Regions from separate parts of the Paenibacillus sp. MMS20-IR301 genome, predicted to be linked through region 1. Evidence: a T-box and tRNA genes for the amino acid it is inferred to sense, from the RefSeq annotation. Region 1 holds a T-box; the other holds one or more tRNA genes.
What was found. The T-box of region 1 lies ahead of LOS79_RS32375 (valine--tRNA ligase). A T-box ahead of a tRNA ligase gene usually reads a tRNA of that ligase, here a tRNA-Val.
Positions count from the first base shown of each region.

Region 2: it encodes a tRNA-Val, which carries the amino acid that the T-box ahead of LOS79_RS32375 (valine--tRNA ligase) is inferred to sense. The anticodon was not compared.

Region 1 covers NZ_CP135275.1:7,533,021-7,544,891, forward strand. The annotation lists gene LOS79_RS32365 (LysM peptidoglycan-binding domain-containing protein) at 1-1,233, shown strand, start outside; gene LOS79_RS32370 (stalk domain-containing protein) at 1,469-2,128, shown strand; T-box leader at 2,245-2,562, shown strand; gene LOS79_RS32375 (valine--tRNA ligase) at 2,731-5,367, shown strand; gene LOS79_RS32380 (bifunctional folylpolyglutamate synthase/dihydrofolate synthase) at 5,373-6,749, shown strand; gene murC (UDP-N-acetylmuramate--L-alanine ligase) at 6,757-8,133, shown strand; gene LOS79_RS32390 (GGDEF domain-containing protein) at 8,352-9,509, shown strand; gene LOS79_RS32395 (GGDEF domain-containing protein) at 9,570-10,727, shown strand; gene LOS79_RS32400 (glycosyltransferase family 4 protein) at 10,990-11,871, shown strand, end outside.
Region 2 covers NZ_CP135275.1:2,531,062-2,542,932, reverse strand. The annotation lists gene LOS79_RS11315 (hypothetical protein) at 1-112, opposite strand, end outside; gene LOS79_RS11310 (hypothetical protein) at 593-982, shown strand; gene LOS79_RS11305 (accessory gene regulator ArgB-like protein) at 975-1,502, shown strand; gene LOS79_RS11300 (cyclic lactone autoinducer peptide) at 1,502-1,639, shown strand; gene LOS79_RS33050 (LytTR family transcriptional regulator DNA-binding domain-containing protein) at 1,642-2,052, shown strand; gene LOS79_RS11295 (YdeI/OmpD-associated family protein) at 2,087-2,680, opposite strand; gene LOS79_RS11290 (helix-turn-helix domain-containing protein) at 3,229-4,080, shown strand; gene LOS79_RS11285 (cupin domain-containing protein) at 4,183-4,635, shown strand; gene LOS79_RS11280 (nucleotidyltransferase domain-containing protein) at 4,652-5,491, shown strand; gene LOS79_RS11275 (hypothetical protein) at 5,833-6,981, opposite strand; tRNA gene LOS79_RS11270 (tRNA-Val) at 7,314-7,385, opposite strand; gene LOS79_RS11265 (hypothetical protein) at 7,530-7,682, shown strand; gene LOS79_RS11260 (IS4 family transposase) at 7,933-9,132, shown strand; gene LOS79_RS11255 (P-loop NTPase family protein) at 9,629-10,363, shown strand; gene LOS79_RS11250 (NUDIX hydrolase) at 10,360-10,794, shown strand; gene metG (methionine--tRNA ligase) at 10,773-11,871, opposite strand, start outside.

The DNA of each region.
Region 1 (11,871 bases):
GAAATCACAGTCCCGCTGACCCGGGTCAGCTCACTTGAAGACATAGGGGTGGAGATCGAGAATTTCGATATTGACCTGCTTACGATGCGAACTGTCAATATTACAGGAGTACTCTCCCTGCGCGGAATCGGCAGCGCGGATGCACAGCCGGCCTGGCAGCAGGAGGAATATACGGTAGCCTACTCGCCCGCAGCCGGGCCGGACAGCCGTGCTCAGGAGGGCGATGTTCTTTATGAGAACTCGCTCTGGACTTATGGCGAGGGGGTGGCAGAGGTGCCTGTGGAGGAGCAGGAGTATGCGGCTCCGGCAGAAGCCGCCGGTAACCCGCTGTTCCTGGAGGGCTCTGTGTATACCCAGCCGGCGGCCTTTGTTAGCGCACAGCTGAAGGACAAGGAACCCCGGGCAAGAACACATAGCCTGGACAGTGCCGGAGCTGGAGCTTCGCCGGGAGCGGCTGCAGCCGGACAGCCATCCTACAGCCAGCCGGCTGCAGAACCGGTATCCAGCTACTTCCTGTCCGCCAGAGAGAAAGCTGAAGCGCCGCCGGTGCGGGATACATTCCAGGCTGAGCCGGTATCTGCCGCGAATTACGCGAATCCGTTTGACCGGGCGGAAGCGTCTTATATTTCTGCCCTGCCGCAGGATGAGGACCCGGGAATTCCTGCAGGCACAGCCGCCCAGCACTGGGGGAATGTTAACCTGCATGCGGTCCAGCCGGCGGAGCCGGCAGTCATTTCTGCAGCCAGTGAGGCCGCTGAGGCCATAGCCGGTAATGAAGAACTGCCTGAAGTGCCGGAAGAGATTCAGGCAGCAGAGAATGTGAGTCTTGAGGCAGAAGAAGTTCTGCCGCTCCAGGAGGAGAAGCAGGATCTCAAGATTGGCCTGGGCAGCAAGCAAGAGCCGGGAGCAATAGGACAGGAGCCGCTGACCTTCTCGTCCCTGCTCAGCTCAAGCCGTGCCAACAAGGAGCTGGAGGTTCAGAATTCCGAGAGGAATGCCCCGAAGGAAGCCGCCATTCCTGAGCCCGGCAATGATACCGAATGGAAAAGCCGGTTCATCGGCGGCCTTAGCGGAGCGGAGCTGTTCCGCAAAGTGCGGCTCTGCATTGTGCAGCGTGAGGAAACACTGGATACGATCGCTGAGAAATATCAGCTCAGTGCAAGAGAGCTGTCTATGTACAACCGGCTCTCCGGGCAGAGTGTTGAAGAAGGCCAGGTTCTGTATATTCCCTGAGACAGAATATAGTAGGCAGCCCCCGCTTCCGGCGGGGGCTGTTTGTTTGAAGAAATGGCTGTGATGTCAGCTGATACGGCTTTTCTGTGCCGGCTGCCTTCAGGCAGGGCGTCTGCCGGTCAGACCGTTTGAAAACGGTTCAGGACGGGTTAATGGTCACTATCGACTCTAAATACATGCGTTGTTCAGACAGCTTCGTGTCGGTGTACCCTAATTGTGGAAGGATGAGATATCAATGAGGAAAAAAGTGACGGCAGCCGCGATCCTACTGGGCGCGGTAATGACGGCATCGGCCGGCTATGCCGCAGGCAATTTGCAGGAGATCCGGGCGTCGCTGAATCACAAGCTGGCGATTATCGTGAACGGTCAAGCCTATTCGCTCAAAGACGGAAACGGCAAACCGCTTGCCCCGATCACATACAACGGCATAACTTATCTGCCTATCCGCTCAGTCGGTGAAGCGGTGAATACCTCCGTCACCTACGATGCTCAGAACAGCCGCGTTATTATCGGCAGCTCTTCATCCTCCGGGACAACTTCCGGGGCCTCCCCGGCAGGAACGGCCGCAGCAGCGGTGCAGCGTCCGAAGAGTCTGCCGGCTGACTTCCCGCTCCCCTCTGACGCCAAGGTATTTGATCTGATCGAAGGCGCTGTGACCGGTACGCCGTCCGCGACATTCAGCTATTCGACGAAGCAGGACCTGGAGACGCTCGGCAATACGTATAAGGAATATTTTGCGCAGAAGGGTGCTGTCAGCAAATCAGAGGAGATATCTGCGGCAGCTTTCACCATTATTGATGCCGGAAGCACGTTTTCCGTTACGCTGGATGCCGCTCCGGGAACGGGCAGCAGCCAGAGCTATAATATCGTCGACGTGATCTGGAGCGGGAAGTAAGCGGTACTGCGGCGGGACGGTGTTTCATCCGCTGCGGTATAAACACAGCGATTTGTGCGTATGCTGGTTGACTAGGAATAGCACTAAATGTATTATTGAACTAAGTATTAACTACAATAAAGACTGGGAACGGGAAGAGTAGGCGGTCAGCCCTTCAGAGAGCGGAATGGTAGTTGCTGTGAACTTCCGCAGGATGCAGCCCCCGAAGTCGCCCCGGAGTCGCCCTTCTGAGCTTGTTTTTCCTATGGGGAGCAGGTTAGGATGGGCCGGACGCAGCCGTTATCTGCATGAGTGTCGCGCTGGGCTTCAGGGACCCGTAAGGGAGCCGGAGTGGAGGTGACGGAGACTGTCCTTAGCAGGACGGTGCAGCCGTTGTCACCCTGTTAGCGCGAAACAAAGGTGGTACCGCGAAAGAATGGCCTTTCGTCCTTTGAGACGAAGGGTCTTTTTGTATTTCCAGAAACTCACAGAATACAAAAAACATCTCATTATTATCTAATGGAGGGTTCACAATGGCTGATAACAACAACACAGCAGAGAAGCTGCCGGACCAGCTGGAAGCGGCGGAAGGCACCGCAGCTGCGGGTCACAAGCAAAGCGATATGCCGACCACCTATGATCCGGGAGCGGCAGAGAAGAAATGGTACGCCTATTGGATGGAGAACGGTTTCTTTGAAGCCGGCAAACGCCCGGATGCCGAGGCTTACAGCATCGTAATCCCGCCGCCGAACGTAACGGGAATGCTGCACATCGGACATGCGCTGGATTTCACCCTGCAGGATGTGCTGATCCGCACCAAGCGGATGCAGGGCTTCGATACACTGTGGCTGCCGGGCACAGACCATGCCGGAATTGCTACGCAGACCAAGGTGGAGCAGAAGCTGCGCCAGCAGGGCATTTCCCGTCATGATCTGGGACGCGAGAAATTCCTGGAGCAGGTATGGGCCTGGAAGGAACAGTACGCGGAAACCATTCATGAGCAGTGGGCCAAAATGGGTCTGTCGCTGGATTACTCGCGTGAGCGTTTTACCCTGGATGAAGGCATGTCCGCCGGCGTACGCCAGGTGTTCATCCAGCTGTATCAGAAGGGCCTGATCTACCGCGGCAAACGTATTATTAACTGGGACCCTGCTGCCCGTACGGCGCTGTCGGATATCGAGGTTGAATATAAGGAAGTGAACGGCCATCTGTACCACCTGCGTTATCCGCTTAAGGACGGCAGCGGCTACATCACTGTAGCTACAACCCGGCCGGAAACGATGCTGGGCGATACAGCGGTAGCGGTGCACCCTAAGGATGAGCGTTACAAGGATATGATCGGCAAGACGCTGATTCTGCCGATTACCGGCCGGGAGATTCCGGTTATTGCCGATGATTATGTGGATAAGGAGTTCGGCAGCGGTGCGGTGAAGATTACACCGGCCCATGATCCTAACGACTTTGAGATGGGCATGCGCCATAATCTCCCGCAGATTAATGTGATGGATGAAGGCGGCGTTATGAATGAGGAAGCCGGCATCTATCAGGGGCTGGACCGCAGTGACTGCCGCAAGGCGATTGTTGCCGACCTGAAGGAGCAGGGCGTGCTGGTGTCGATCGAGGATCATGTGCATCAGGTTGGGCACAGTGAACGTTCGGGAGCTGTAGTTGAGCCGTACCTGTCCACCCAATGGTTCGTGAAGATGCAGCCGCTGGCTGAAGCGGCTATCGCTGCGCAGAAGGATGGCAACGGTGTTAATTTCGTACCTGACCGCTTCGAGAAGACTTACCTGAACTGGATCGAGAATGTCCGCGACTGGTGTATTTCCCGCCAATTGTGGTGGGGCCACCGGATCCCGGCCTGGTATTCTGAGTCTACCGGTGAGATTGTAGTGGCGAATGATGAAGAGGAAGCACGCCGGATCAGCGGCCTGACGGACCTGAAGCAGGATGAGGATGTCCTGGATACCTGGTTCAGCTCGAACCTCTGGCCGTTCGCGACACTGGGCTGGCCTGACGAGAGCAGCAGCGACTATCAGCGCTACTATCCGAATAATGTGCTGGTTACCGGCTACGATATTATTTACTTCTGGGTAGCCCGGATGATCTTCTCGGCACTGGAATTCACCGGGCAGAAGCCGTTCTCCGATGTGCTGATGCATGGCCTGGTACGGGATGCGGAAGGCCGCAAAATGTCCAAATCCCTCGGCAACGGGATCGATCCGCTGGATGTTATTGAGCAGTACGGTGCAGATGCTATGCGCTACATGATTACTACAGGCAGCACAGCCGGCCAGGATCTGCGGTTCCGGATGGAAAAGGTAGAGCAGGCGCGCAATTTCGCCAACAAGATCTGGAACGCTTCCCGGTTCGCACTCATGAATCTCGAAGGCGTATCCTTTGAAGATATTGATATTACAGGTGAGCTCAGTACAGCCGACCGCTGGATTCTGCACCGCCTGAACGAAACTTCCCGCGACATTACGCGTCTAATGGACTCGTACGAGTTCGGCGAAACCGGCCGCCTGCTGTACAACTTCATCTGGGATGACCTGTGCGACTGGTATATTGAATTCGCCAAGCTTTCACTGTATGGAACGGACACTGCCGCCAAAGCCAAGACACAATCCGTTCTGGCCTATGTGCTTGACCGTACACTGCGCCTGATTCATCCGTTCATGCCGTTCATTACAGAGGAGATCTGGCAGCATCTGCCGCATCAGGGCGAGACGATTACGCTGGCTGAATGGCCGAAGTACGACACCGCGCTTGAGAATCCGCAGGCTGTAGCGGAAATGAATCTGCTGATGGATGTAATCCGTGCGGTTCGGAATATCCGTGCGGAAGTGAACGTGCCGATGAGCAAGAAGGTCGAGCTGATCATCAAGGCCGGCAGTGAAGAGACCTTAAGCATTATTTCCCGCAATGACAATTACATCGGGCGCTTCTGCAACACCTCCTCCTTCGAAGCGGGCCTTGCGCCGCAGACTCCGGATAAGGTAATGTCTGCTGTGGTTACCGGAGCCGAGCTGCTGCTGCCGCTGTCGGGGCTGATTGATATTGATCAGGAGATTGCCCGTCTGGAAAAAGAAGTGCAGACCCTGAACAGCGAAGTTGAGCGTGTGGAGAAGAAGCTCAGCAACCAGGGCTTTGTTGCCAAGGCACCGGCCAAAGTCATCGAAGAGGAGCGGGCGAAGCAGGCGGACTATTCCGATAGACGCGATAAGGTGCTGGCCCGCATCGCAGAGCTGAGAGGATAAGAGACATGGAAGAGATCACCCGGAGCGGCAGTGCCGCTCCCTTAAATTCTTATACTGAAGCGGTAGCATGGATCAACAGCCTGATCCCCTTTGGCATCCGGCCGGGGCTGGAGCGGATAGAGCTCCTGATGGAACGGCTTGGACATCCGCACCGCAGGCTTAAGTTTATTCATGTGGCGGGGACGAACGGCAAAGGGTCAACCTGTGCCTTTCTGACCCGGGTGCTCATTCAGAGCGGTTATACGGTGGGGACTTTTACTTCACCCTATATTACGAAATTCACGAACCGCTTCCAGTATAACGGAACGGATATTCCCGAGGAGACCCTGCTTGCACTCGCGAATAAGCTGCTTCCGCTCGTTCAGGAGATGGCTGCCGGGGAGCTCGGCTCACCGACGATGTTCGAGGTGTCGACTGCGCTGGCCATCCTCTATTACGGGGAAGTCTGTTATCCGGATGTAGTCGTATGGGAGACTGGTCTTGGGGGAAGGCTGGATGTAACGAACATCGTTACTCCGGTGGTGTCGGTCATTACCAATGTCGGGCATGATCATACCGATGTACTCGGCGATACACTGGAGCTGATCGCGGGTGAGAAGGCCGGAATTATTAAGCCGGGCGTTCCTGCGGTCAGCTGTGTAAGCCAGCCGGAGGCGGTTGCTGTGCTGAAGGCCAAAGCCGCGTCTACCCGTTCTACACTCTACTTGGCAGGAGAAGATTTCAGCTACAGCGGTGTAGAGCAGAAGGACGGCTGCCAGCATTTCACCTTCAAGGGCCCGTTCCGCAGCCTTGCGCTTGATATCGCTATGAGAGGCGAGCATCAGCTGGAGAATGCAGCCGGGGCCATGATGGTGCTTGAGGTGCTCCGGCAGTATATGGCTTTCATGCTGGAGGACGAAGATGTGCTGGAGGGCTTCCGCAGCACTTTCTGGGCCGGAAGGCTGGAGGAAGTAAGCACTTCGCCGCGAATTATTCTGGACGGGGCGCATAATCCGGAAGGTGCAGAGAGCCTGGCCAGGAGCCTGCCGCAGTTCCAGCCTTACGGTAAATTAAATTTGCTCATGGGGATGCTGGCAAATAAGCATCACGAGCCGTATCTCAAGCATATACTGCCTATAGTGGATACGCTCATCCTGACCGAACCGGATTTCCGGAAGAAAATGGACGCGGAAGCTCTGCAGGCTATCGCAGAATCTCTGCGGAATAAATATGCCAAGGAAAACTTGGAAATCATAGTAGAACGTAATTGGGGCCAAGCGCTAGAGCTGCTGAAGAGGATCACAGCGGATGATGACCTTGCCGTCGTATCCGGAACGCTGTATTTGATTTCTGATGTGCGCAGTACGCTTTTACGGCAACCCGATTCTGAAAAAGGCTGGTGACGAACTGTTGGATACTACTGAACGCGTGCATTTTATAGGGATCGGCGGCTACGGTATGAGCGCGATTGCCCGGGTGATGCTGGAGATGGGATATACAGTTACAGGCTCTGATGTAGCTGCCCAAGAGTTAACGGAGAAATTGATTGCCAAAGGCGCCAAGGTCTATATCGGACATACGGCGGAGCAGGTCAAAGGCGCAGACCTGGTCGTATATTCTACAGCGCTGGCTTCAGACAATGTAGAGTGGGTAGAGGCAGAACGGCTGAAAATCCCTGTGCTGCACCGTTCGCAGATGCTTGCCCGGCTGCTGAATGAGCGCAAAGGCGTAGCTGTCGCCGGTGCGCACGGCAAGACTACAACCTCTTCAATGATCGCTCTGGTCATGGAAGAGTGCGGTGTGGACCCTACCTATATCATTGGCGGGGAGATTATGAATGTCGGCACGAACGCCAAGGCAGGACAAGGGGAGTATGTTGTTGCTGAAGCGGATGAAAGCGACGGTTCTTTCCTGCAGTACCATCCCTGGCTGGGGATTGTTACGAATATTGAAGCAGACCATCTGGAGAATTACGGCGGCGACTTCGGCCGGCTGAAGGAAGCTTATGTGCAGTTTATGAATCAGCTGCGTGAAGACGGAACGGCCATTGTGTGTGCGGATGATGAGAATGTGAAATCGCTGCTGCCGCAAGTGACCGGGAAGGTGATCACCTACGGAATTCATTCCGCGACTGCGGACTACACGGCAACGGATATCGTTCTGGGCGACCGTCAGGTGTCCTATACCATGAATCACGGAACGGAGGTTCTGGGCCGTATTGAGCTGTCGATTCCGGGACAATACAATTTGTATAATTCGATGGCGGCAGTCATCTCCTGCCTGAAATCTGGAATTGCCTTTGAGGAGATTGCTGCGGCGATCGTGAAATTCCATGGAGCAAAGCGGCGCTTCCAGGTGCTCGGAGAGGTGGATGAGATTCTCGTCATTGATGACTATGCTCATCACCCTACGGAGATCCAGGCAACGATCAGTGCGGCGAAGGCCACCGGTAAACGGATTATTGCAGTATTCCAGCCGCAGCGCTATACACGGACCTTCTTCCTGCTTGATGCGTTCAGCCGTGCATTCAGTGAAGCGGATGAAGTAATTATCACGGACATCTACTCGCCTGCCGGCGAGAAGCAGATAGAGGGCGTTACCTCCGCCAGACTGGTGGAGCTGATTGTGCAGAACAGCAATGCGGGAGCGAGACATCTGCCGACCAAGGAAGCTGTGCTGGCAGACCTGCAGGGCCGCATTGCCCCTGGCGATCTGGTCATTACCATGGGGGCCGGCGATATCTGGAAGGTCGGATATGCGCTGGCGGACAGCCTCAAGAACCGTTAAGCAAGCCTGGTAAGTTATTCTTGGCCTTCCGGATGATAAGCATTGTTGCAGAAACGGCTTTCGCTCCTTGAACAAGGACGGCGAAGCCGTTTCTTTGTGTATCCGGAGGATTCCTGAAAATAGAAGTGAAATTATACACTCATTGTGCCGATATAGCTTGTGAAAGATTTCATTCCCGGGATAAGAGAATGTATCTCCGCACATTTGGTGGTGTATTTATGGACGTTCAGCTAGATATTGAGACCTTGTTATATTTGTTCATTCTGGGGAATTTATTTTCCGCGCTGCTGATTACTTTTTACCGCTATCATTTCTCCAAGGATACGGGCTCTATTCTGTTTATTATTTCCAAGTGGATTCAAGTTGTCTATTGGAGCTCTATTCTGCTGTGGGATTGTATTCCGCAGACGGCTGCCATACCGCTCAGCAATGCGCTGATCTTAGCCGGAGGCGGACTGGAAATAACATCACTGCTTAAGCTGATGGGAATGCTGGACCGCAAGGCCAAGCTCTATTATTCAGGGCTGGCTGCAGGGAGTATCCTCAGCTTTGCTATAATTATCCTGTTCTTCAATCATGCCAATCTGCGGGTAGCCTCGACCTCATTGTGGGTGCTGCTGTTTGTGATATATCCCGGATACCGCCTGAAAACAGCTAAGGGACGGACGCCTCTGCAGAACATTCTGGGCAGTATATTCTACTCCGTTGCCGCCGTAATGCTGCTGCGCACCTTCGTTGCCCTGTTCGTAGAACCGGGGATGGGACCGCTGACAGCTAATCCGGCGCAGTATTTATATTATATGGGGATGTTCATCATGCTGGCCGGAGGCATTGCTGCGTTCGTTATGCTCTCAAATGAGCATTCTTACGAGAAGCTGAAGCGTATAGCCACCTATGACAGCCTCACCGGTATTCTTGGCCGCAGGGCGTTCCTGCTGGAGGCCGAGCTGAAGCTGGCTCTGGCAGCGAGGAAGCAGGAATGCTGTTCCCTGCTGCTGCTGGATCTGGATCATTTCAAAAAAGTGAATGATACCTACGGGCATGATAACGGCGACAAGGTGCTCCAGGACTTCGCGCTGACTATTGAGGGCGCTCTGGATAACGGTGACCTGTTCGGCCGGGTAGGCGGCGAAGAGTTCGCCATCATGCTGTGCGGTCAGGATGTGCAGAGCAGCAGCCTCAAGGCAGAAGAGCTGCGGGAAGCCGTCAAGGCGGCCTCGGTGCACGGATTAGCCTGCCTGTATACCGTAAGCATCGGCATCATTACAGTACTGCCGGATCAGCAGACCGGTTTAAGTACCTTATTCAAGCTCAGCGACCGGGCGCTCTACCAGGCGAAGCAGGAGGGAAGAGACCGGGTGGTCAGAGCCGGATAAAGGATCAGGCTGAATGGTTATCATACATATTGATATCGCGGGGCAAGGGAGGGAAACGTTATGCCTGCCAGTCTGGATTTCGCAACACTGCTGGCTTGCCTTTTTTTCGGCAATTTTTTTACGGTTCTGCTCATTCTGGCTTACCGTTCGCATTATCCGAATGAACGCACAACCTTGCTGTTCCTTACAGCCAAAGTGCTGCAGCTGATCATTATGACCCTGCTGATGCTTTGGCAATATAATCATTTCAGATTCGCCATACCTGTCATTGTTCTCCTGAATCTGGCCGGAGGCATGATTGAAATCTTCGCGCTGCTGAAGCTGCTGGAGGTTTACTCCAGCCGGATTAAGCGGATTTATTATGCGGTTACCGGAAGCATAGCGCTTTGCCTGCTGCTGCTGTACCTGCTGCGTTCCGATATTCAGCTGCTGGTTGCCTCGGCTGCCCTGGCCGGAGCACTGCTGCTGGTTTATCCTGCCTATATTCTCGGCTGGAAGGTAAGAAAGACTCCGTTGCAGGAAATTATGGGCCTGCTGTACGGGATTGTCATACTGTCGCTGCTGGGCATGGCGAGCAGGCTGTTCTATCTTCCGCCTGCAGAATCACACGCCGGAGAGTGGGTGCAGTTTCTTTACTATATCGGAATCTATCTGCTCATGTTCCTTGGAACCGCCGGGTTCATGCTGCTCTCCCGGGAGCAGTCTTATGCGGAGCTGGAGCGTGTTGCCACCTACGATGAGCTTACCGGCATACTTAACCGCAGAGCCTTCGTGCTGCGTGCCCGGCCGCTGATTGCTGCTGCTGCCAGGGAATTCACCCCGTTTTCTTTCCTGCTGCTGGATGTGGACCATTTCAAGCAGGTGAATGATACGTACGGCCATGACACGGGTGACAGGGTGCTGCAGGACTTTGCCCGCAGAATTGAGCAGCAGCTGGGAAACGGCGACCTGTTCGGAAGATTTGGCGGTGAGGAGTTTGCCGTGCTGCTGCACCGGTCGGATGAGGCGGAAAGCGGGGAGACCGCAGAGCGGCTGCGCCAGGCAGTGCATGATGCCACAATTGAAGGCATTCCGCTCTCGTATACGGTCAGTATCGGCCTGATCACGATTGTCTCGGGTGAGCGGGTACCGCTTAATACGCTATACAAGCTAAGCGATACCGCGCTTTACCAGGCGAAGCAGCAGGGAAGAGACCGTGTCGTCAGAAGCTACGGATAACAGGGAGCAGGAGGAAGCTCCTGATTTTTGAAATATATTCAGCTTTCGAGTATGCTATAAGGCCAGCCAGCGTATCCGGTATTGTACCGGGAAACCGCCGGCTGGTCTTTTTGCATACAATCAGGCTGAATTACATTTTTTTGAAAATATTATATTAATGTCAAACTACGACAAAGGTCAGAGGGGATTTGGGGTAATATATGCTAGAGACAGCCGGCAGTGCCGGACACAAAAAGCTGAGTGGAGAGTAGGAGAAGAAGCCATGAGAGATCAATTGTTATTCATATCTGCAGAAAACCCGTTTCCGCAGGATAGCGGAGGCAAGCTGAGAACAGGCAATATTCTGAATATTGTACTCGCCAAATACGATGTGGACCTCCTGACCTACCGCGGTTCAGGTACGGACACTGCGGAGACAGCCATACCGTCTCTTACAGTGCATGAAGTAAAGCGTACAATGAGTTACCGCAAAGCTATGCTCCGCTCGCTGTACACCTGGCGCAATTGCTCTTACATGAGCCATGCCGATGTGGACATGAAGGAGAAAATCCGGGAGCTCTGCGGCGGACATGCTTACAGCCATGTATTTATTTCACACAGCCTGCTCGGCAGCTGTATTGATATTGTACGAAGCTGCCTGCCCGGAGCTGTCATTGTAGCCGACGCGCATAATTATGAGAGCGGCCTGTCCGCGCAGCTGGCCGGTAGGAAGAAAGGGCTGGCCCGGGCCTTTTATTCACTCAATGCGCTGTGGACGCGCCGGGATGAGCTGAGATTGATGAATAAGGTTAATCTTCTGCTGACTACCTCCGCGCAGGACGGCCTGGCATTCAAGGCGCTTTCCTTCCGTAATTCCTCCAAAGTCCATGTAATTCCTAACTTCATCCGTATGGAGGAATACCGGACAAACAGCATTCCCCCTAAAGAACCGTGGATTATTTTACCGGGTAATATGAACTATTTTCCTAATATTAACGCTGCTTTATATTTCTCCCGTGACATTTATCCGCTCATTAAGGCAAGGGTCCCGGGAATCAAATGGTATATTGTCGGCCGGGATGTTCATCCTGATGTAGCCGCTCTGGCCGGGAAGGATCCGTCTATCATCATTACCGGGTATGTGGACAGTGTAGCCGAGTATATA
Region 2 (11,871 bases), 2.7 Mb from region 1:
AGGGCCCGGCATTACCGATAACCCGGCTGGCGGTAATTCTGCGCGCTGATCCGGGAACAAGCGGGTTCCGGCTCCAGGTAATCAACACCAAATCCGTCTGACGTGTAGCCATTTTTGATCTACCCCTTTCTATGAAGCTTCTTGATATAGAATGCCGGGGAGAGCGTAATGTGCTACACAATGGCGGAGAAAGAGGAAATTAGTTATAAGGAAACTGAAGGGATGAAATATGCCCCAAGTGAAATAGTTAGCGAAATAATAAGTGTCGAAAAATGTAAACAAAATAGTATACGCGGACTAATCAGCAGTTATATAATTAGATTGGAATGAAAATTATGTCAGGCGGTGTTGAATTTTGTCGTGGGAACCTCTGGGGTTCATGTTTTTCTCAACAATAGAAACGTTAGCCCTTTACTACCTGATTATGTCACTATTCAGATTCAAATGGAAATGGTACATATGGCAGGTACTATTTGTTATTTTGCTAAACAATCTGCAAAGCTATTTGTTAAGAAATGAACTGGGGATGTCAAATGTTTCACCGCTCATATTGATTTTAATCTTTATTATGTTTTTCTCGGCCGTAGTCAGGATGCCGTTGATACTATCTATTATCGCTACGATATCAGGTTATGCAGTTTTTGCTGTAATTCAGACCATTATTGTTCTGCTTGTATTTGGTTCCATTTCCCGGATTGACAACAATGTGGGCAACGGTTATTTACTTCAGTTGCTGACTTCAGCAGTGGTATTTACCGTGTTCAGCTTCACTTACCGTAAAGGTAAAGGGTTCACATTCGATATGGATAAACTCCGGATGAAGTTAGAAGATATCATTTTATCCGTCCTGATTGTTGGATTTGTGATTGGTATTTCCGTTCTATTGTATTACAAAGAAATCTTGTTAAACGCATTGATTTTTCTGATTATGTCAGTATTTCTTCTATATTACTCAACCCGAAAGGAGCAGGAGGATGCTTGAAGCATTGTCCGGAAAGCTGGCAGCGGGAATAAAAAATATCGTCCCGGAGCACCCGGCATCCTATGCAGTTCTGAAGTTTGCGATCGCTGTCGTGCTGAATGTTGTGTTTATTATTAGTCTTACAGTGGCTGTTTCATTTCTGACGGACAAGACTGGTGAAGCGGTTCAGATTCTGATCTCCTTTGCACTGTTGCGGCAGGTGTCAGGGGGAGTACATCTAAAATCCGGGACAGCCTGTATTTTGTTTACCACTGCGTTATTTACGGTATTGTCCTTTGTAAATGTAAGCCCATTATTTGTCCTGTTAATGAACATGATAAGCTTGGGGCTTGTGCTGTGGCTGGCTCCGATTGGAATTGAACGGCAGACCCGGATTCCCCGTAGACATTGGCCGAAGCTCAAAGTAATAGCGGCACTAATGGTTGTATCGAATATATTTATTGGTTCACCGGTTATTGCGGCCAGTCTGCTGGCACAATCTGTTAGTCTGCTAATCGCCCGAAAGGAGGTGAAATCCTAATGATGAAGTCTCTGCAACGTAAAGCTGTTTATAAGCTTGCTTCCGGCCTTTCTGCTATGGCTGCTCTTCTGGTCCTGGTAACCGCCAGTGTTCTGTATGTGAATCAACCTGAAGTTCCAGAAGAATTACTCAAATAGCATTGGAGTTGATCCCTTTGAGTAGTATATCTGTCACTAGAGACGCAGAGGGAAACACTGGTGTATTCTCACTCGATATTGCTAAAATAACTTATATGGAATTTGAACGAACTATCTATAGGATTATTGTCCATACGTACGATCAGACTTATTATACAGTAGGTACGCTGAAATATTGGGTGAATACCCTAGCCAGTTCAGGATATAATTTCGTTCTAGCGGATAGAAACACATTAATACACGTTTCTAACATTATCCAGCTGGATAAGACATTTCATATTGCTTATTTCGGGGAAGACCACAGAGGCATCGAACAAAAGTGTTTTCTTTCAGAAAAAGGTTATAAAGAAATTCTCAACAACGTCAGAACATCTGATAATGAGGTTAAATTTGTCGAGCTACCCCAGTGGTAGCTCTTTTTTCGTACGTTGATCACAGAGATGCTTCCTAGTCACTTAACCCCTTACCCTCCATGATGCGAGACATACACTTGTCCACCCGTGCTGTACGGGTCTTGGATTGCTTAGGTTCTGTGAAATACGTGATATATTGTCTCTTGCGGCCCGGGGTTAAGGCTTCGAAGGCTGCCTGTAGATCAGGACTTTCATCAAGCCTGGCTTGGAATTCCTCCGGAATGTCGTATTCGGTATCTTTTGTATAATCCACGGTCAGACCGGCACTTTCAACCTCAATCGCATTATAAATGTAATTAGTTATAGTAGCTTCCAAACCGTTAATCTCTTGAATATTCGTGAAGCGGATCTGGCGTCCGGCCTGCACGTTCTTCGTCTGCTGAATCAGAATCCCCTGGGGATCAGGCAGCAGGGAGCCTTTGACAAACATAATGGCACAGTATTCTTTGAACCCGTGGATTAATGCGATATTCCCGCCCTGAAAAGTATAACAAGGCACACCCCACTTCAATTCTTCGGTCAGCTGGCAGCCGAGCAGAACCGACCTGAGTTTCCCGTATTCCTCCTGCCACTGGCTTGCTTTATTGAAGAAAAAATCAACTTTAGGGTTCTTGTCACTGCTGGACATTCGGAAACACTCCCATCTGGTATTATTCATGTTGCAGGTGTTGCTGCTGCATTATATAGTAATTATTTTTGAATAGCAATACTTACTCGTTTACATATATATCCTCTTCTGATAACTTTAAAGTTATGGAATGTGCTGGAAATGATTCTTTGATGTGAATATTTATAAGAATAAAGCTAATTACACAGGAGGAGTTATGACACATATCAGCAAGATTGAAACAAGACGTTCCAGCAGATATGAGGAGGAGGATCCGGAGCGGATTGGAAACAAAAATACAGTGTTTGCTGATATTATCATTGACGGCCAATCTATGTACCAGCGGCTTTTGATATCGGACCATTTTACTTCGAATGGGATAACTATAGAACGGCAATCGAAGGCGTATTGGAGTTGGGTGATAAAGAGAGCGATTAGTATTAACCAATACATAATTTTCTGGAGCCGGATTAGAGGGATTGGATTACAAGTACAGCAACAAATGTCCTGTAGCCTGCCAAAGTAATAATTATACTGAACTTAATCGTTGCAACGAGGAGTAGAAGTAAATGAGCCACTTGGACCATCTGCAAAAAACCATCAACTACATCGAAGAACATCTTAAGGAAACCGTTACGATCGATGAATGTGCGAGGGTAGCCGGATTCTCGAAATTCCATTTTCACCGGCTGTTCAGCTTGATGGCTGGCTATACCGTAATGGAATACATCCGCAAGCGGCGTTTGTGCCATGCCATGGTTGACATATTAAATGGCAGACGAGTTTTAGATGTCGCCCTGGATTATGGTTATAGCTCCGAACGTACATTTAGTAGAGCTTTCCAGCAGGAATTCGGCCAGGTACCGAGCAGATGCAGAAACGGCAGATATTCAATCCCGGCAAAATTGGTACTGGCCGACATTCTTAACCCATTTCATGGAGGTTTCACAATGGAGTATTTGAGTGAGGTTCGAATCGAACAGCTTAACAGTATGACAGTTGCAAGTGCCAGCAGAGTTAGTGATAATCCTGAAGAGGATGTTATGATGTATTTGGATCAGTGGGCAGAGACGGCAGGAATACGGGGGAACAGGAACTTTGGATTTGATATTCCTGTAACAGAAGAGGAGCAGCAGCGCGGCTTGCGGGGATATGAGTACTGGTATGCCTTGAATGAGCGTATCCAGACTCCAGAGGATATTACGGTTAAAGATGTGCAGTCATGTAAATATGCAGTACTGCGCATAACCGAGCCTTTTATCGATCCATTTGAACGGATACCTCTAGGCTGGAACAAACTCGTCAGCTGGGTAAACAGTAAAGGTTATGAAACATCATGTGAACAAGAGAGATATTGGCCTGAAGAGGTGCTGGTAATTGACGGTGTGACCTTTATGGATCTATATTTCCCGATTGAATAAGCTGCAGGAACCCCTTACGCCACTTGTGGTCGAAGGGGTTTTCTAATAAACCGAAGGTTAGGAGAGATAGTAATGGCTATTATTTTTAATGAACAAAATATTATGTTTGAACAAAAACAGTCACCCGTTCCGGAGTATGCCTGGCATACCAGCCGGAAGCTGGCAGAGCAGGCGGGGGCGAAGCAGCTGCTGTTTGAAATGAGGTCTCTTGATCCCGGGAAGTATTCATATCCTTATCATTTTCATAGAAGCGCTGAGGAGATGTTTGTAATTCTCTCGGGCCAGGCTACGTTAAGAACACCTGAAGGTTTTCAGGAGGTGAAGGCAGGAGATACCGTGTTTTTTGAAACCGGGCCGGAGGGGGCTCATCAGCTGTATAATCATACCAGTGACCCTTGTGTTTATCTGGACCTGCGCACGAATCACGGGATTGATATTTGTGAATATCCGGATTCCGGGAAAATCAACATTTTACCTTATGAGGAAGTGTATCTGGCTGAGCAGGTGGACTATTATGAGGGTGAGGAGAAGGTCGCGGAGAAGTGGAAGAAGTAACTGAAGGGGGCTTATCATGTTACCGCAAGTAGTTGAACAAACTATGAATACGCTGTGCAACGCTTTGGTGAAGAATAATGTAGATATCGATTCCGTTTACCTATACGGTTCGGTTGCACTGGGAGACTATATTGAAGGTTCCAGCGATATTGATTTCATTGCAATTCTTCAGAAGCCGGCTACTGAGTCTGATATCCAGTCTATCGCGGCGGCCCATACTGAGCTGGAAAATGTATTTCCGCACACTGACATCATGGGAGCTTATCTGCTAAGGAAGGATATAGGCAAACCGCAAAGTGCAATTAGTTCTCTGATAACCTACTATTATAAGCAAGTACATACTGATGGTTCTGGTTCTGATATTAATCCAGTCACTTGGTGGATTCTCGGCAATCATGGCATTAAAGTGTTTGGATCGGCACAAGCCTTAAAGGTGGAAACTGACAATGATGTTTTGCTTCAATTCACCATTAATAACTTGAATTCCTATTGGCTCGGCTGGATCCACCGGTTAGAGAAGCATCTGGCTTCATTTAACTCAGCAGACCCAGATCCGGCAAGCACCGCTAAGCAGTTTGATGAAGCTGTTGAATTATGTACACTTGGCATGCTGCGGCAGTTATATACCCTGAATCATCATGATATTAAGAGCAAGGTTGAGGCCGGTTATTACGGCATTACAATGATTCCGCAGCAGTGGCATGAACTCATCTATGAAGCTATTAACATCAAGCGGATGCTCCCTAAGCGCTTCTATCATTCAAATGAAAAGCGGCTGATGGACCTTGTGGGATTGCTTCGTTATATTCATTTGGAGGCTAATCGTGTTTATGATGAATGGGTAGTGGATGAATGACTTATTTAAGAAGAGCCCCCTAAAGAACAACCTCTTACAAAATAAGAGGTTGTTCAAGGTGGTGTAGGATTGATGGAGTTAACCCATGCTCTCACCCTTTTAAGATTGACAGGTATATAAACTGATGTATCCCAACATAGCGATAAGATTTTTTTTCGTTTATAACACTCACGATAAATTTACGATCTTTCAGTAATTAAGAGAGACCGCTACAAGCACTAATCCGGATCTTTTAAAAACGTTTGAGGTAAGGAAACCACTGACCAACTGGAGAAGATGTTACTTGGGAGTTAAGAAGTCTAGCACTAACAGGATTAATAGATATGAGGAAGGGCCTATGATTATTTAATTCTTTTCCAATGGATTCCATCATCAGATATGACAATTTTCCCTTCTTCATCAGTCCCTTTGCCAATAAACTTGCTTCCAGACTGAATAACTACCATAGAATTTAAAACATTTATTTTCGTTTCCTTCCAGTTTAATTTATCGTTCGAAGTTAATACTTTTGTATGGACCACCCCGGTGCTTACCCATTCATTCATAAAAACATAATAAATATTACCTTTTTTGTAAATGGGAGAACGGTAATCATTTGTTTGTAAAGCTTTAGGTAACTTTTTGATTTTAAAATTAATACCGTCAGTCGAAGTTAATTCATTAGAGTAAGGATCATACCAATAGAAAATTCCAGTTTGTGATGAGCTAGTGCCGGTAGAATAATACCAGTTTCCTGGAGTTAACCCTGAAATTTGTTTCCACTTTTTCAAGTCGGGTGATGTATATACTATGAGTTCTGCTGATCCCTGAGGGCCTAGGAAATGTCTATATTTGCTATTTTTAATATCTTTATCTACAAACATATATCCGGATAACATAATAGCACTATAGTTTTGTCCATTCCAAAATAAGCCGAACACTTTATTTGTAGGAATAACCCCAGTATAATCCCAATTTATACCATTATCAGACGTGAAAATATAAGATTGCCGATTATAATAACCTGATCCATACAAAACCCATTTACCATTCACGGTAAACACATCTTTTATAGATAGACTGCTTCCTTCTAAATTAACTTCTGCTGGTGGGCGCAGAGTAAAAGATGACCATGTTACACCATCTGTAGAATAATAACTTTCCGTGCCTTTATAATCACTTACTGATAAATAAAAAAGACCATTATTGTATTGGAGATTATAATTAGCGTCTCTAGGTAGTTTCCTAGATTGCCATGTCTTGCCGTAATCATATGTAATATCTAAATAACCATGTAAGGTTTTAACTAGGATTGTTCCTTTATCGTTAGTTGCAATATAAGAAACTTGATCGCTTGTAGCTTTATTTGAAACTAAAGGTAAAAGATAATCAACTACTTTGTCATTCTCATTATCAGCCGCAAAAACTGATAAAGGATTAAGAAACAATAATAGTATAAGAAGACTCATATTGAATAGAGCTAAAGGTTTTTTTAAAACTTTAATTGTCACTAAAAACACTCCCAACTTTCAACCATATTTTTTCAAGTTCTAACTCTAATTATTTTATAGTCCCTTTATTAAGTACTTTTCCCTCACCTCATTTGTATAATAATACAATATCATCATGGTCACTCCAAAATTCAAACCAACCTTGACTTATATACTCACCCAATGCCCAACATGTAACATGAAGCAGCAATTGATTTTTCTGATTTATTATTCGGTTGAAAAAAAACGATGTGACCAATGATAGATAATACAGAGCCTATGCTGAGATGGTTAAGGGGTACAAAAATAGAACACCCCCTTACATATAAGGGGGTGTTCTAGGTGATGCAGTATAGGACGGATGGGGTTCGAACCCATGACCCCTACCCTGTCAAGATAGTGCTCTCCCGCTGAGCTACCGTCCTGCAACGAAATTTATAATACCACAGGATGCGAAGGAATAGCAATAAGTTTTTTTGAAAGACGAAATGGGCTGGATTATAGCTGGGATATAATTGTAATAATTAGGTGGTGGTGTTAAGCTGGAGCTAGAAAGGAGCTGACAAATCATGTCATTACTTATGTCCCTTGGGTTTCTGGTATTGGCTGGCGCTCCACTGGTTTGGTACTATGCTGCTCTCGGAAAGCGGATTACGGCGGAAGAAAAGAAAGCCGGCCGGGATTTATCCAGTGAGATTAATCCGTTTACAGGCGGCAGATAACAAGCTTTTGCAGAGGTCCCGCTGTATGCCGGCGGGATTTTTTTGTTGAATAGGAGATGATACATTGTACAAATGTGGATACTCCAAAACCTGCGTAGGCGATGCAGGAAATTAGGTGGATTTTCTCCACTAGCGTTGCATAAAAGCTAACATTATCCGAATGGAATAAACTACCTGTCCAGAAACAGAAAAAAACTCTAATGTAAGAAGGTAGGCGCGTTGTCCATACCCCCTTACAAAGGAGCTCTCAATGGATAACGTTAAAGCAAATTCAGTCATACGTCAATTCTTATCTTTACTTCCGGTCAATGCTCTAGACCCCACCGTGTTCGATTACTACACTAAAAAGCTAACTGTGATGAAAAGTATCTTGATTTTTGTTTCCGCCCAGTTGAATCGATGGGGTTCTTACAGCGAAATCGAAGCTCAAATCCGTGCACAAACCGAACTGCAGCGTTTGTTTCATTTGGAAAGTATTAGCGGCTCTCAGTTATCCCGTTCCTTAGATCGTCTGCCTACCGAACTGCTCGAGTGGCTTTTTCAGCAACTGGCTCTGCGGGCCAAAGAGCGGACAGCATCGTTAAGTGGGATTTCCAAAACCATTGGTAAACTGAGCATTGTAGATGCTTCCACCATTTCGTTACCCCTGAATTTGGGGAATTGGGCACAGGTGACTCGTAAGGCCAGCAGCGTCAAAATGCATCTTCGTCTGGTTGTGGCCTCGCCCGACACCGTGTTTCCCGATGCTATGGTTCCCACGACTGCCAATGTCGGAGATCGAGCGTGTGCCGTAGAATTGGTCATTCCTTCGGACACGACTTATGTCATGGACCGGGGGTACGATGACTACAAAAAGATGGAGGCGTGGAGTACCCAAGGGATTCGATTTGTGATGCGTCTGCGGGACCGGGCATACACCACTGTCCTTGAAGAATCTACGGTGCCTGCCGGAAGCCGAATCCTTCGGGACGCCAAGGTCCACATGGGCCGTGCGGATCGGGCGGACAAGAAAACCTTACGCCTCATTGAATTTCTGGATGAAAAAGGGCGCCTCTACCGGCTTGTCACTTCCATCTGGGAGGTATCGGCGGAAGAGATCGCACAGATTTACAAAAACCGTTGGCTCATTGAGTTGTTTTTTAAATGGATGAAGCAGCATTTGCGAGCCGTGCACGTGCATAGCTACAAACCGCAGGCGATCTGGAATCAGTTGTTCCTGGTCTTAATTACGGCGCTTCTGGTGCAGGAGGCCAATGCTTCTTTCGCCCGGAAGCTAACGCCTTGGCAGTTGCTTAAACTGATGCGGGTGTATCTCTATCTGCCGTGGTCTGCATTGGAGCAAGAGGTGTTACGTCCGCGAAAATCGTCCAAAGGGAAACCCACGGGCGTCCGTCCAAAACCAAAAATTCTACGAACGACGGTAGGCAAGCTACGGCCGAGCAAAAAGTAATTCGAACGCAAATATGGATTTAATTGACAAACGCGTCTTACATCTATTCCCTCCTACTCTTTTTAACTTTTGAGAGAAGAAGTGGATGTAAAAATATTCTTTAAAACCAATAAATAGGTATATATAGATTTCATGTTAGGGTTAATGCAATGCGAGTGGATTTTCTCCACTTGCTGACGTACGGAATAGTCCGATTTCAAACAACAGTTGGAAAAACAGCACTTAATTCGAGGCCGATTAGTAGAAAGAGGGTAAATACATAAAATTAAGATACGTTTATCCACCTAATTCCCGCAAACGCTCCAAAACCGCCAAATTAAGATACGTTTTTCCAACTATGTAAGACGCACCTTAGACTGTTTCCTTAAGGCCAAGTGAACACGACAATACATATCATTCATCAAACGGAGTGAGACGAGTGAAGCATAGATTTATAGTTTTTGAAGGCATTCACGGCAGCGGGAAATCCGCAAGCGCATGGCAGCTGTATGATCGATTGAACAAGAACGGAAGGGAAGCCGAGGTTTACTTTGAATATCATGCAGACTCTGCTTCAGAGAATCCGTGTGATATAAGGATGACTGCAGTAATGTCAGCTGAAGAATATGCCACAACTAGAAGCAGATTCCCTGTGTACGAAGAAGAGCTGGACGCTAGAGTTAAGGCATACGGCGGATGGTATTGTATTTTTATGCCTCATCTTAAGGAGTACCCAGAGATTTATAAGGAATTGACACCGTTTGTTGCGGACAACGGAAATTTGGAGACCGAACGTTTCATACAGGCGTTAAAGAGCCGCATGGCAGCATTTGTGGAACAGGCACTTGGCACGGACAAGGTATACATATTTGAGAATGTGATGTTCCAGCAGGTGCTGAATGAACTTTTACGGAAAATGGACTGTGATGAGCAGCAGATGATTGCTTATATTCTTGAGATAGAACAAATAAGTAAAGTAGCCGCAGAGCGGGTATCCGATAACTATCTGCTCTACCCGGACTGGCTTGACTGGATGATAGACTATGTACAGCAATCCGAGTACGGGCGGAGGCATAAGGTATCCGGCAGAGCTGGTTTAATGGACTATTTTCGCGAGTGGCTCTCTATAGAAGAGAACTGCTTTGACCGGCTGGCTGCCGACAAGCAGGAGATCCTGATTAACCATATAGACTACAATGAACAGAACAACTACATATATAGCAGGCTATTTGAAAAAGGAGCTGCGAGATGATGAACGTAACTATCTATGATACTGAAGTGCCGGAAGCCGGGACTAAGCTGAAATATGTGGTAATCGCCATGAAGCAGGGAGAGGACTGGGTGCTGGTGCGCCATCGTGAGCGGTTCACATGGGAGTTTGCCGGAGGGCATATAGACGAGGGCGAGAGCCCGGATGAAGCTGCCGCCCGCGAATTATATGAAGAAACTGGTGCTGAAGTGTTTGAGTTATATCCTATTTGCCGTTATTCCGTCCGCAGGGGTGAAGTCCCTGAGAGCTATGGAATGCTGTATTTTGCTGCTGTGGATAAGTTCGGTCCCCTGCCCCCATTTGAAATGGAGGAGATTCGCAGATTCAGCGAAATACCGGAAGACGTAACGTATCCAGAGATTTATCCTGTGTTACTCAGCAAAATTAAGGATTACCTTAAATCCGGATTTTGAGCAGCGGCAAGCCGCGTAGTCTCCTCTTCAATCTGCTTCAGATCGATTCGCTCGAACAGCAGCGTAAGAGGTTGCAGCGGCTGCCCTGCAGGAACGGAAACCGGCTGCCACCCCGGTTCGCCAAAGGACAAGAATCCCCTGATTTTCCCGCAGGAAAAGGGGATGAACGGGTTCAGCAGACTGGACAGATTAGCGATAATCTGTACACAGGTGTATATTGTGCTGCCGCAGGCGGCGGGGGCCTGATTGATCTGCAGCCAAGGCTGCTGCGAGTCGAAATATTTATTGGCTTTGCGGATGTGGCTGAAAATCAGCTCAAGCGCCTCCTTGAAATGGCCTGCTTCTATTAATTGACCGGCATCACGGTACAAATGTTCAATCAAGTCTGCCCACTCAGGCGCAAGCTCACCGGATGGGATTTTTCCCGCGAAGGATTTGTTCACGAACACCAGGCTGCGGTTGACAAAATTACCGAAAGCACCAAGCAGCTCACTGTTGTGACTGTGAATGAATTCGCGCCAGGAGAAGTCGGCATCCCGTTTCTCAGGGCCGTTCGCAGTCAGGAAATACCGGATGGAATCCGGCTCATAGCGGCTGAGAATGTCCGGTACCCAGACAGCCCAGTTGCGGCTGGTGGAGAATTTCTCACCTTCGAGGGTCATATACTCACAAGCCAGAATACGGTCCGGCAGATGCAGTCCGCCTGCACCAGTCAGCAGAGCCGGCCAGATTAAGCTGTGAAACGGCACATTATCTTTGCCGTGGACATAGTAGGCCGTTATGGAGTGAGGCTCTTCCCTATCCTGCGCAGCAGAATCCAGCCAGAAATCCTCCCAGCGGTTGCCGGTTTCAGCAGCCCACTGTCTGCTGGCCGAGAGATAACCGCTGACGGCTTCGATCCAGACATAGATCTTTTTGTCGGCGAAGCCGTCTGCCGGAACATCTACGCCCCAGTCCAGATCGCGCGTAGCCGCCCGGTCCTGGAGCCCTTCCTGCAGATACCTGCGGGTTAGGCGCACAGCATTTTCTCTCCAGCCCTGCGCAGATTCTACGTAATCCGAGAGTGTGCTCTGGAAG